One region of the Rhizobium sullae genome, then DNA from elsewhere that is predicted to be linked to it. Evidence: predicted binding sites of a transcription regulator. Region 1 holds the regulator's gene; each other region holds the start of a gene.

Evidence for each region. Region 1 encodes LexA, which represses DNA repair genes until DNA is damaged. Its sites were predicted from a motif close to TGTTCNNNNTGTGTTCNG; they were not measured.
Region 2: a site for LexA is predicted at 1,815-1,832, ahead of dnaE (DNA polymerase III subunit alpha). Genes of this name have one in related genera too.
Region 3: a site for LexA is predicted at 1,284-1,301, ahead of recA (recombinase RecA). Genes of this name have one in related genera too.
Region 4: a site for LexA is predicted at 1,350-1,367, ahead of N2599_RS02300 (PA0069 family radical SAM protein). Genes of this name have one in related genera too.

What each region holds. Positions count from the first base shown of each region.
Region 1 is NZ_CP104143.1:1,798,193-1,801,399, forward strand. Features, by position in the region: gene kdsA (3-deoxy-8-phosphooctulonate synthase) at 1-568, opposite strand, end outside; gene N2599_RS09090 (VOC family protein) at 565-1,443, opposite strand; gene lexA (transcriptional repressor LexA) at 1,650-2,366, shown strand; partial or broken gene N2599_RS09100 (hypothetical protein) at 2,346-2,899, opposite strand.
Region 2 is NZ_CP104143.1:2,064,606-2,067,812, forward strand. Features, by position in the region: gene dnaE (DNA polymerase III subunit alpha) at 1-1,591, opposite strand, end outside; gene N2599_RS10525 (hypothetical protein) at 1,896-2,471, shown strand; gene N2599_RS10530 (DUF5680 domain-containing protein) at 2,542-3,006, shown strand; gene N2599_RS10535 (ABC transporter ATP-binding protein) at 3,007-3,207, opposite strand, start outside.
Region 3 is NZ_CP104143.1:1,517,850-1,521,056, forward strand. Features, by position in the region: gene N2599_RS07625 (pseudouridine-5'-phosphate glycosidase) at 1-211, opposite strand, end outside; gene N2599_RS07630 (carbohydrate kinase family protein) at 242-1,183, opposite strand; gene recA (recombinase RecA) at 1,416-2,504, shown strand; gene alaS (alanine--tRNA ligase) at 2,659-3,207, shown strand, end outside.
Region 4 is NZ_CP104143.1:464,808-468,014, forward strand. Features, by position in the region: gene N2599_RS02300 (PA0069 family radical SAM protein) at 125-1,282, opposite strand; gene N2599_RS02305 (glycosyltransferase family 2 protein) at 1,421-1,939, shown strand; gene N2599_RS02310 (hypothetical protein) at 2,125-2,439, shown strand; gene moaB (molybdenum cofactor biosynthesis protein B) at 2,484-3,035, opposite strand; gene N2599_RS02320 (4-(cytidine 5'-diphospho)-2-C-methyl-D-erythritol kinase) at 3,035-3,207, opposite strand, start outside.

The DNA.
Region 1 (3,207 bases):
GCGAGCGCATGTCCGAGACCAGCGTGTTGTAGCCGAAGGAGGCCCCGCGCTCGCAAAGCAGGATGTTCGGATTGCCGGTGGCATTCAGCTTGCCGAGGACGTTCATCATATCCCAGGGTGCCAGGAACTGGCCCTTCTTCACATTGATCGCCCGGCCCGTCTTGGCGGCGGCAACGAGGAGGTCCGTCTGGCGGCTGAGGAAGGCCGGGATCTGCAGGATGTCGACGACCGGCGCGACGGCAGCGCACTGCTCTTCCGTATGAATGTCCGTCAGCACCGGAAAACCGAATTCCTTCTTGAGGTCGGCAAAGACTTCCAGCGCCTTCTCAAGGCCGATGCCGCGCTGAGCGGACAGCGAGGTCCGGTTCGCCTTGTCGAAGGACGACTTGTAAACCAGGCCGATGCCGAGCATTTTGCACAGCTCGCTCAAAACGCCGGCCACCATGAACGCATGCTCGCGGCTCTCCATCTGGCAGGGCCCGGCAATCAGTGACAGCCTGCCGCTGTTGGAAAAGACGACGCGGCCGGCACCTTCGCCGACTGCGACTTCGGAATTCGTATTGCTCATTGGGTCTCCTCGAAGGCGAAGATCGCACCCTGGCCGGGCGCCGGCTTCACCAGGACTCTGTTGTTCTTGCGTGTATAGGTCATCCCGTTATCAGCCAAAAGCGCTTCTGTCACGGCAAGATCGGTGGTGCGGAAAACGATAGCGCTGCCTCTCAGCCCCTTATCTGCGGTTAACGGCAGCGAATCGAAATAAGCCTCCATCCCTTCCGGCGACAGCAGGCTAATCCTGGTATTCGCTGACGCGATCGCCACGCCGAACGGCGTCCGCTCGATTCCCGTCGTAGACACGGCCAACTGAAGAAACGAGCCGAAAGCTTCAGGCTCCGGCGCGCTTAGCACGATCTCCGAGATACCGGTTGCGCCATTCGCATGCTTTTCCAGCGCGCTGCGATCGGCCGGAAAGGCGTTGATGCGCTGGCAGGCGAAGAGGAAGAAATCCGGCACCCGAAGATCGGCGGCAAAGGCAAGCTTGAAAGTCCCCGTCGATTGCGACCCGTCCGGCATCTTGATCAGGCGCGAAAACTCCAGCATGCCGCCGCCGCTCTTTCTCGCCCGCACGAAGTGCGCATGATCGGCGTCCGCGTCTTCCGTGGCGAACACGGCCGCAGAGAATCCGTCATTGCCGCAGCGGAAGCGAAAGGCTTGGTCGCGCGCCACAAAGACGTTTCCGTGCCGCACTGCCTCTTCACATTCCTTCGCGCTAGCAACGCCAAGCGGCTCGAGATAGGTCTTGTCGGAGAAGAAAACGCAGGCATTCACCGTGCCGAAAGGATGACGGCCCTCGGCGGCAACCGTGAACCCCAATCGTCCCAGTCGATCCCGCGCGAGATCGATGTTGGTGACAGGCAGAACAAGATGATCCAGCGGATGCGGCATGGCGTCACGTCTCCGTTTCCTGTGCCGAAAGATGTGTGCCGGGTATCTCGGCATTGCAAGCCGGGCGCCCTATCCGGCAAACAAAAAGTTTCGAAAACGAACACAGTTGAGGGGAAATTTTACGAAAATTTAGGTACTTGCGGAACACATATGGAACATATAGTGTCTGTTCTGGCTTTGTTTCACGAAACTGGGGTTAAACTTCGATGCTGACGCGCAAACAACAGGAGCTTCTCCTCTTCATACATGAGCGCATGAAAGAATCCGGCGTGCCGCCGTCCTTTGACGAAATGAAGGATGCGCTGGATCTCGCGTCCAAATCCGGTATCCATCGGCTGATTACCGCTCTGGAAGAGCGCGGTTTCATTCGCCGCCTACCGAATCGGGCTCGCGCGCTTGAAGTGATCCGGCTTCCGGAAGCCTATAGCCCGAGCATTCAGCCCCGCCGCGGCTTTTCGCCGAGCGTCATCGAGGGCAGCCTCGGCAAGCTGCAGCCTACGGCCGTCCCGCCGAAGCCGGCGAACGAAGGAAATAACAGCTCCGTTTCGGTTCCCGTCATGGGCCGGATCGCGGCAGGCGTTCCAATCTCGGCGATCCAGAACAACACACACGACATCAACGTTCCAGCCGACATGCTCGGCTCCGGCGAGCACTACGCGCTCGAGGTCAAGGGCGATTCGATGATCGAGGCTGGTATCTTCGACGGCGACACGGTCATCATCCGCAACAGCAGTACCGCAAACCCCGGCGATATCGTCGTGGCCCTGGTCGACGACGAGGAAGCGACGCTGAAACGGTTCCGTCGCAAGGGTGCTTCGATTGCGCTCGAGGCCGCAAACCCGGCCTACGAAACCCGCATCTTCGGACCAGATCGCGTCAAGGTTCAGGGCAAACTCGTCGGCCTCATCCGCCGTTATCACTGACCGGCGGCGCATCGCCGGCAAAGTACCGCTGCGCCAATCATAGGCGCGGTGGCGGCTCTTGGGACGATCGAGTTTCTCGAAGGCGGTTGTGATTTGTGCTGCTCCGCTTCCAAAGCGCAATTCAATAGCGCCGGCTTTCCGAAAGGTTTCGCCCGTGAAGGGCATCGCGCCGGATCGGCAGAGCGCAGCCTGACCGGCGCAACGACGATGTCCGCGGTATGGCAAGCAGGACCAAGACAGGACGCATTGTCAAGCACCGTCAGCACGGGCGACCAAAAGCGTCGAGACTGACACGATCGTGGTGCCAATATGCCGGAACTTCGTGCGCAGCGGAGTAAGCAGCGGGAAGCCGGTGACTGCTACCGGAAAGTACCAGCCCGGCAGCCTGCCACGCCGATGTCGCCACCCATGAGGATACCGTCCTTGCGGTCGCGATCCAGATCGAACCCGAAACCGACCACCCTCCATTGCAGCGCGTCGAGCCCGAAGGGCATCAGTAGCATGGCAATCAATCCCGCAGGCATGATGCGGAAATGCGCAGCGTGCTCGTTTTCAACTCCGGCCTGCACCCAGCCCGGCGGCACCTCTTAATACAACCCCGAATGCAGCCAACGGGCGTTTCAGCAACAATAATCGATTGAAAAAAGCCAAAAAAATTGGATTGCCAAAAGCCGAATTAAATCATTGGCTTCCGTTATGCGCCTCCGGCATCGCAGGAGTGTCTAAAAGTTGATACTGCGATGCACAAAATGGCGCCACGGTAACTTGGCATTGGCGCCGTGATCATATAGCTATCGGAGAGGACGCTTAACCCTATGGCGCTTTTATGGCGCCGCCGCCA
Region 2 (3,207 bases), 270 kb from region 1:
GGTAAAGGCCCTCGATCTTCTGGGCGATATCGAGCAGGCGCGCCACCACGGGCTCCTTTGCCGCTTCCTCCTGGAGCTTAGGCTCCTCTTCGATCGCCTTGGAAAGCGGCGTCGGATTGGCCGGGTTGTTCGGCACTAGCTTACAGATCTTGTCGACCTGGCCATAGGGCATTTCCAGCACGCGGCCGACATCGCGAAGGGCGGCCCGCGCCTGCAGCGAACCGAAGGTGATGATCTGCGCCACCTGCGCGCGACCGTATTTCTGCTGGACGTAGCGGATCACCTCTTCGCGGCGGTCCTGGCAGAAGTCGATATCGAAGTCGGGCATCGAGACGCGTTCCGGATTGAGGAAGCGTTCGAAAAGCAGCGAGAAGCGCAGCGGATCGACGTCGGTGATCGTCAGCGCATAGGCGACGAGCGAGCCCGCGCCCGAGCCGCGGCCGGGACCGACCGGGATACTATGCTGCTTCGCCCATTTGATGAAGTCCGCAACGATCAGGAAGTAGCCGGGGAACTTCATGCGCTCGATGACGCTGAGTTCGAATTCCAGCCGTTCGCGGTAATCCTTCTCCTCATAACCGGGCGACATGCCGAGGGTGGCGAGGCGCATGTCGAGCCCCTCCTCGGCCTGCCGGCGGAGCTCGAGCGATTCGGCGCGGTCCGCCTCCTCCGGATCGTCGGTGGCGCCGGTAAAGCGCGGCAGAATCGGCTTGCGGGTCTTCAGCACGAAGGAGCAGCGCCGGGCGATCTCGACCGTGTTTTGCAGCGCCTCCGGCAGATCGGCAAAGAGCTTCGCCATTTCGGCGCGACTCTTCAGATAATGGTCCGGTGTCAGGCGGAAGCGGCTGTCGTCCGACACGATGGCGTTATGGGCAACGGCCATCAACGCGTCATGGGCATCGTAGTCGTCGCGTGCCGGGAAGAATGCCTCGTTGGTCGCCACCAGCGGCAGATCGTGCTCGTAGGCAAGCCCCACGACCCTCTGCTCATGACGCTTGTCGTAGGTTCCATGGCGCTGCAATTCGACATAGAGCCTGCCAGGGAAAAGGCGCTTCATGGCGAGCAGCCGGTTTTCCGCTTGTGCGGCATGCCCCTGCTTCAGTGCCACATCGACGGGACCGCCAAGCGCTCCCGTCAGCGCGATCAGGCCCTCCGTTCCCGCCTCCTCCAGCCAGGAGGCGCGGATATGGACCGCCTGATCGTCGCCGCCGCCGAGATAGGCGCGGCTGACGATATCAACCAGGCGCTCGTAACCTGCCGCGGTCGAGGCAAGCACGACGATCGCCGGTAGCTTGGCCAGCGCCTGGTGGCCGCCGCGCCTTTCGGTCTCCAGACCGTCTTCCATGTCGATCGACAGCTGGCAGCCGATGATCGGCTGCAGCCCCTCTTCCATCGCTTTCTGCGAAAACTCGAGAGCGACGAACAGGTTGTTGGTGTCGGTGATGGCGATCGCCGGCTGGCTGTCGCCCGATGCCTTGTAGAGAATCTTCTTCAGCGGCAGCGCGCCTTCAAGCAGCGAATAGGCCGAGTGGACGCGCAGATGCACGAAACCCGGAGTCCCGCTGACAAAGCCGCTCTCCGCATCCGCCATCTTATACCCTTCCAATCGCCCGAATGAATCGATTTGCATTGTCGGTGTTGATGACGGCGATGTCCAGAAGCGGTCCCTTGCGCGGACCACATGAAGCGATGCGGTCCCCTGAAAAATTACATTGCCATGAGAATCAGTGAGAAGCTGGCAACAAACATTGCGATGGAGGTGAATGCTGCGATATCACGGATCATGTCAGTCATCTTGCTCTCCTTACTCGTTATGTTTCCAATTTGTTCCGCTATTGTTCTGTTGTCAACAGGGATCTTTTCCGCATAGTTAACGGCCGAACCGGAGGAGAATCATGAGGACCGCCATCGCATTCATCGCCATTCTCGCTGCAACGGCGACATCGGCTGCGGACATAGACGCTGGCCATATCGTCGATGCCGCGACCGGAGACTGGAACGGCGACGGCAAGCCGGATCTCGCAATCCTCGCCGGACCGGCCGAAGCTGCAAGCGACGAGCAGATCGGCATCTATATCTATTTGCGCGACGCCGATCACGAGCTGCTCAGGCTTTCGGCGAGAGCGCCCGACAAAATCTGGGGCAGCACGGATGCAGACGGCGTCCTCGGTCAGGAACCGTCGATCAAGGCGGCCGGGAAGACCTCCATTGCCGTCCGTTCCCAGAACAGCGCGATCGGCCGCGAGCGCTGGGACCAGACGCTGACGCTCGCCTATCGTAACAAGCAGTTCGTGGTAGCCGGTTACACCTATAATCACTACGACACGCTCGCCAATGCCGGCGGTTCCTGCGACTACAATGCGCTGACTGGCAAGTTGCAGAAGGACGGAAAGGACGTGAAGACCGTGCCGCGCGTCATCGCGATCGAGCAATGGAGCGACGAGACCGGTCAATCGATCTGCGGCCAGTAGTGACGAGTTCTCATTTTGTTCTTTACAGGCATACGTTTTTCGGAGAGGTTCGGCGCGGGGGCCGAGCGCTATGAATCTTGCAGCATTGAACAGCTTTATCGTCGAAGCGAAGGCAAATACCTATGTCGGCGGCGGGAAAACGTTAGGCGCCTGCCGCGCCGGGTCGCACGACATCGGCTACGAGCGCGGAGATTGGCGCTATCTCGACAGCTACTTTGGCGGAACGGATTTCGCCGGACAGGAAGTCGTGTGGCTGAGCGGCGAGCCTATCTGGGTGATGAATTATTTCGGCCGCATCGTCGAGCCGTCGCTGATCGATGGGCAGAAGGCAGGCGTGGTGATCAAGGCTGCGCTTTCGACGATGTATGCCGAGCACCAGCGCTTTCTGGGCGGCATGGAATTTGAACATGCCTTCGGCTTCTACGCCGACGACAGCACCGGCGATTGCGACCACTTCAGCGGGCGGGAAATGATCATCGTCGAGGAGCGGAGAGCCTACGAGCTGGACTATCGCGGCGGCCTCATCCGCCCCTAATCAGAATTCGACGATCTTGCCGTCGCTGATGGTCACGCGGCGGTCCATGCGGCCGGCGAGTTCGTGGTTGTGGGTGGCGATCAGCGCTGCGAGACCGGACTGGCGCACCAGCGCCTCCAGCGCGTCAAACACGTAATGCGCGGTTTCCGGATCAAGGTTTCCGGTCGGCTCATCGGCGAGAAACACGGTCGGCGCATTGGC
Region 3 (3,207 bases), 280 kb from region 1:
CGCCGTGAATGACGGCGATCGTTGCCGGAATGGCACCTTGCTCACGGATGATCGCTTCGACGCTACGGGCCATTTCGATATTGCCGGGGTAGGGCATGCCGTGGGTGATGATCGTCGATTCAAGCGCCACCAGCGGCGCACCGCGCTGCTTTGCGGCGGCAACCTCCTTGGAATAGGAGACCGGCAGGAGGGGGGAGATCGGTTTCGTCATTGTCTCTTCCGTTTCATCGATATTGCCGCTTCAATGCAGAATTCTGGCACGCTGAACAAGGGCAAGCGTTTCCGCAAGCAGTTTCGCCGAGAGTTTTTCGTTGACGGCATAGGGCGACTGGACCGTGAGTGCAGCGGCCGCCGCGCCGTGCCGCAGGGCTTCCTGGAGCGGCAGGCCCTGCATCAGGGCGGAGAGGATGCCGGCCGCAAGCGAATCTCCGGCGCCCGTCACGTCGGCGACGGTTTCGACCGACGGAGGCGAAAGGCAGAAAGCGCCGTCCCTGCCGAAGGCGATCAGTTCGCGCTGCCCGCGTGTGATGACGCCGCTCTTCAGGCCGGTGTCACCGAGCAGTGACACCCAATCCTCCGGCTTGTCAGGGAGCTGGCCGACCAGGGCTGCGGCCTCGGCCTCATTGAGGAAGAGATAGTCGATGCCGCCGATACACGCCTTGAGCTTGACCACTTTTGCCGGCGATATGGCAATCGCGGCCACGGGTATGCCGAGCGCATTGGCTCGGCTGACGATCGCCGCGATCGTCTCTTCCGGCAGGTTCGCATCGAAAAGGATGAGGTCGTTTGCCGCGAAGGCTTCCCGGACCCAGCGGATCGCCAGCCGGCGCGGCACGAAGTAGCGGTAAAGCTCCATGTCGGCGAGGGCGATCACCAGGTTGCCGTCCCGCTCCAGAATGGCCGTGTAGCTCGGCGTCTTGCGATCGAGAAAGACGAAGGGTCGGTCGCTGATACCGGCCGCATAAGCCGCCTCCGTCACCAGTTCCCCTGCCGGATCGCCGCCGCGCGGCGAAATCATGGTGACGTCGAAGCCAAGGCGCGCTAGATTCCTTGCGGCGTTGAAGCCGCCGCCGCCCGGTTCCTCGAACCAGGTGCCGGGGTTGCTGGCGCCCGGCGCCGTCTCGCCGGAAATGCGCCCGCGCCGATCGATATGCGCGCCGCCGAAAACGAGGATTCTTTTCATCGTCCTGAATGCTCCCAGCCGGTGGAAGAAGCGAATCGTACAGAGGCGCCGGATGCCGCAGTCTCAGCCCGACGTTGCCTAACTCGTTGCTTTGCATCGATAAAACAAATATAGAACACGGGACGTTTTACCTTTTTCTTTCAATTGTTTGGGCGCCCATTGCACAGCTGGAACAAATGGGGTACAAACTCGATATTGCTCAAGCGGCTTCAATAACCTAAAGGTGGATCGGATGTCTCAAAATTCATTGCGGCTCGTAGAGGACAAATCGGTGGACAAAAGCAAGGCGCTTGAAGCGGCACTCTCACAGATTGAGCGGTCGTTCGGCAAGGGCTCGATCATGAAACTCGGCGCGAACGAGAGTGTCATCGAGGTCGAAACGATTTCGACCGGCTCCCTCAGCCTCGATATCGCGCTCGGCATCGGCGGCCTTCCGAAGGGTCGTATCATTGAAATCTATGGGCCGGAAAGCTCCGGCAAGACGACGCTTGCATTGCAGACGATCGCCGAAGCGCAGAAGAAGGGTGGCATCTGCGCATTCGTCGATGCCGAACATGCGCTCGATCCGGTCTATGCTCGCAAGCTTGGCGTCGATCTCCAGAACCTTTTGATCTCGCAGCCGGATACCGGTGAGCAGGCGCTTGAAATCACCGATACGCTGGTGCGCTCCGGCGCCGTCGACGTTCTCGTCGTCGATTCCGTTGCGGCTCTCACGCCGCGTGCTGAAATCGAAGGCGAGATGGGCGACAGCCTGCCGGGCCTGCAAGCACGCCTGATGAGCCAGGCGCTGCGCAAGCTTACGGCTTCGATCTCCAAATCGAACACCATGGTGATCTTCATCAACCAGATCCGCATGAAGATCGGCGTCATGTTCGGCTCGCCGGAAACAACGACAGGCGGCAATGCGCTGAAGTTCTATGCCTCCGTCCGTCTCGACATCCGCCGTATCGGCGCGGTCAAGGATCGCGAAGAGGTGGTCGGCAATCAGACCCGCGTCAAGGTCGTCAAGAACAAGATGGCGCCTCCTTTCAAGCAGGTGGAATTCGACATCATGTATGGCGAAGGCGTTTCCAAGACCGGCGAACTGATCGATCTCGGCGTCAAGGCCGGCATCGTCGAGAAATCCGGTGCCTGGTTCTCCTATAACAGCCAACGTCTCGGCCAGGGCCGCGAGAACGCCAAGCTCTTCATCCGCGACAATCCGGACATGGCCCGCGAGATCGAGACAGCGCTTCGCCAGAATGCCGGGCTAATTGCGGACCGCTTCCTGCAGAATAGCGGGCCGGACGCCAATGATGGCGACACCGACACGGATATGTAATCCGCAGCTTCAGCTTTGCTGTATCGAAACCGGCCGCATTCCTTGATCAGAATGCGGCCGGTTTTGTTTGTCTGCTGGACAGTGGCAAGGGTGAACGATAAAAGCCACTGGATTTGAGTTTTGACCTGCCTTGGGCAGCACTGAAGGGCATAGCATGAGCGGCGTGAATGATATCCGGTCGACCTTCCTCGACTATTTCAAGACGAACGGCCACGAGATCGTGCCGTCGAGCCCGCTTGTGCCGCGCAACGATCCGACGCTGATGTTCACCAATGCCGGCATGGTGCAGTTCAAGAACGTCTTCACCGGCCTGGAGCAGCGCCCCTACAAGACGGCATCGACGGCGCAGAAATGCGTCCGCGCCGGCGGCAAGCACAACGACCTCGACAATGTCGGCTATACCGCGCGCCACCATACCTTCTTCGAGATGCTCGGCAACTTCTCCTTCGGCAACTATTTCAAGGAGCGGGCGATCGAGCTTGCCTGGAACTTGCTCACCAAGGAGTTCGGCCTCGATGCCAAGCGTCTCTTGGTCACTGTCTATCACACGGACGATGAGGCCTTCGGCCTCTGGAAGAAGATCGCCGGGCTTTCTGACGAAAAGATCATCCGCATTCCGACGAGCGACAATTTCTGGGCGATGGGCGATACCGGCCCGTGCGGCCCGTGCTCGGAAATCTTCTACGATCACGGCGATCACATC
Region 4 (3,207 bases), 1.3 Mb from region 1:
GGCTTAGACCGCAAACGGGCAGGGGAGCCGTTCGCGGCTGCAAGAGGCCAGGGCGGCGGCCTCCTGCGGGGGGTAACTCGTTATGCTGGGCGATCTGAGGGAACGCCGGCGGTCGGACGGGCGGCTAAAGCAGCGAAAGCTGCACGCCGCTGCCGTCCGGTGGTACGAAGAGATCATCGCGAAGCGGCATGCTGCGCCTCGTCATGCCGAGCCTTTTCGTCGCCATCTCGAAGCGCCGGGCGATCTGCCAGGCATAGGGGCCGACGCCTTTCATGCGCTTGCCGAAGTCCGCGTCATAGTCCTTGCCGCCGCGCATTGAGCGCACCAGCGACATGACGTGCCGGTAGCGGTCCGGATAGTTCTGTAGCAGCCAATCACGGAAGAGCGGAGCGACTTCCAGCGGCAGACGCAGGATGACGTAGCCCGCCTCTAGCGCACCGGCAGCTTTCGCCGCGTCGAGAATGCGTTCCAGCTCGTGATCGTTGAGCGCGGGGATCATGGGGGCGGCCATCACCGAGGTCGGAATGCCCGCTTCGCTCAGGGCCTGGATTGCCTCCAGGCGCCGCGGCGGCGTTGCTGCGCGCGGTTCCATCGTGCGCGCGAGCTTGCGGTCGAGCGTGGTCAGTGAAAGTGATGCGCGCACAATGCCCTTGGCAGCCATCTCCTTGAGAATATCGATGTCTCGCAGGATCAGCGCCGACTTTGTGACGATCGAGACTGGATGATTCGCCTTGTTCAGCACCTCGAGGATCTGCCGCATGATGCGCCATTCCTTCTCGATCGGCTGATATGGATCGGTATTGGTGCCGATCGCGATCACCCGCGGCTTGTAGCCAGGCTTCGCAAGCTCCCGCTCCAGAAGCTTGGGCGCATCCGGCTTGGCGAACAGCCTGGCTTCGAAATCAAGGCCCGCCGAAAGGCCCATATAGGCGTGCGTCGGCCGGGCGAAGCAGTAAATGCAGCCATGCTCGCAGCCGCGATAGGGATTGATCGAACGGTCGAAGGGAATGTCCGGCGACTCATTGCGAGTAATTGCCGTGCGCGGCTTTTCGATCTGCACTTCGGTCTTGAACGGCGGCAGTTCTTCCAGCGTTTGCCAGCCGTCGTCGAAAGTCTCGCGGCGCGTCGGCTCGAAGCGCCCACTGGGGTTCAGTCCGGCCGCACGGCCGCGGCGCCGGTCGACCTCGATGCGAAGGCCGGAAGAGGTGATCATCGCTTCGGCAACATCCGCCGTATTGGCAGGCGCAAACGCGGCCTGCCCTGCAAGGGACTGTTTGTTCATCGGATTCTCCCGCGACCAAGGCCATTGCCTTCGTCCGTCTCGATGATTAAATTCCTATCGTGGAAATGAGAACAATGCAAGAACAAAATGAGGAAAGTGGCGCTGGCAAATTTTTGTGCGGCGCTTTATAAACAGGCAATGTTGACGGTCGTTCTTGAGTGCCAGGATCAGGAACCCGAGCTGGCGCAGACTTTATCGGTGCTGGTGGCGGGTGCAGTCGAAGGGCTTGTAAGCGACGTGGTCGTGCTCGACCACGGCTCGCGCGATGGCACGTCCAGCGTGGCCGATGCGGCTGGATGCCGGTTCCATTCACAGTGGGATATCAAAGACATATTGCGCTCGGCCCGCGGCGAGTGGCTGCTTTTCGTGGAGCCCGGCGCGCGGCCGCAGACCGGCTGGATAGATGAGATCGCCGAATATGTCGCCCTGAACAAGGTGCCGGCGCGCTTCACCGCCTCGCGCGGATACAGACGCCCGTTCTTTCAGAGGGTCGGCCGTTCGCCGCCGCCTCTGGAACTCGGTCTTCTCCTGCCGAAGAAGCAGGCGATCGCCGCCGCAAGAAGCGGAATGCGCCTTTCGGAATTCGCAACGGGACAGAAGCTGCGCAAGCTTTCCAGCGAGCTGATTCCTTCCTGGGTCGCCCGCGCCGCACGGTAGTCATTGCCGTTTCGATGAATGCGCAAAAAAATGGCGCCCGATACGATTTCGCGCTATAATTTGCTCGTGGCGCCGCCCGAGCGCGCCGCTTTATGGCGGTCGACCATGGAATGCCGGTAGACGGCAGAACAGGTCACAGCGGAAGTCTCCTCTTCTGCCGGTTTTCCGGTGGAAGGAGGTGCGTCATGAAACGCAATATGATCCGCGGCCCGCTCGCCCTCATATTGACGACATTGATCATCGCGCATCCGCATTCGGCAGCATCGCAGATGATGCGCAGTTGCGCAGGCCGATCCGAAGTCGTCAGTTTCCTGGACAAGAACTTTGCCGAAAAGCTCACGGCAGTCGGTCTGATCAACCAGAACGCCATTCTTGAAGTCTATGCCGCCGAAAGCGGTACCTGGACGCTCATCATAACGGACGTTCACGGCGTCAGCTGCTTGCTGCTGTCGGGTGATAGCTGGGAAACGATACCCGCTCTGCCGGGCCTGCATACATAGCGAACGCAAGTGTTGCCCTTGGCGCGGCGAGGGCAATGCTTTTTCTATTTCGCCGCACCGCGCCTCAGATGCTCATCGAGCCGCGGCATGATCTCCACGAAATTACAGGGCATGTGGCGGTAGTCCAACTGCGCCTTCAAGATGCCGTCCCAGGCATCCTTGCAGGCGCCGGGCGAGCCGGGCAGTACGAAGATGAAGGTCGCCTTGGCGACCCCCGCCGTCGCCCGCGATTGGATCGTCGAGGTACCGATCTTGTCATAGGAAATGCGGTGGAAGACCTCCGAGAAGCCGTCCATGCGCTTCTCGAACAGCGGCTCCAGCGCTTCGGGCGTCACGTCGCGGCCCGTGAAGCCGGTGCCGCCGGTGGTGATCACGACGTCGATGCCGTCGGTCTCCGTCCAGGCGTTGACCCGGGCCGCGATGGCTGCCTTGTCGTCGCGCACGATGGCGCGGTCCATCAGCCTGTGGCCGGCCGCGGCGATCCGCGCCACAAGCGTGTCGCCGGATTTGTCGTTCTCCAGCGTGCGCGTGTCCGAAACGGTCAGCACGGCAATGCCGACAGGAATGAACGGCCGCTGTTCATCGATACCTGCCATCACCTGCCTCCCGAGAGCGTTTCCGTCGCCTGGAAATACCAGTCCGGCCGTTCGCTGTGAAGCTTTGCCGCGGCAGCCTCAGCCGCTTTAGTTGAGCCGAAAATGCCGAAGCACGTCGCACCGGAGCCGGACATGCGGACAAGTCTTGCGCCTGCGCTCTTCAATGCCGCTG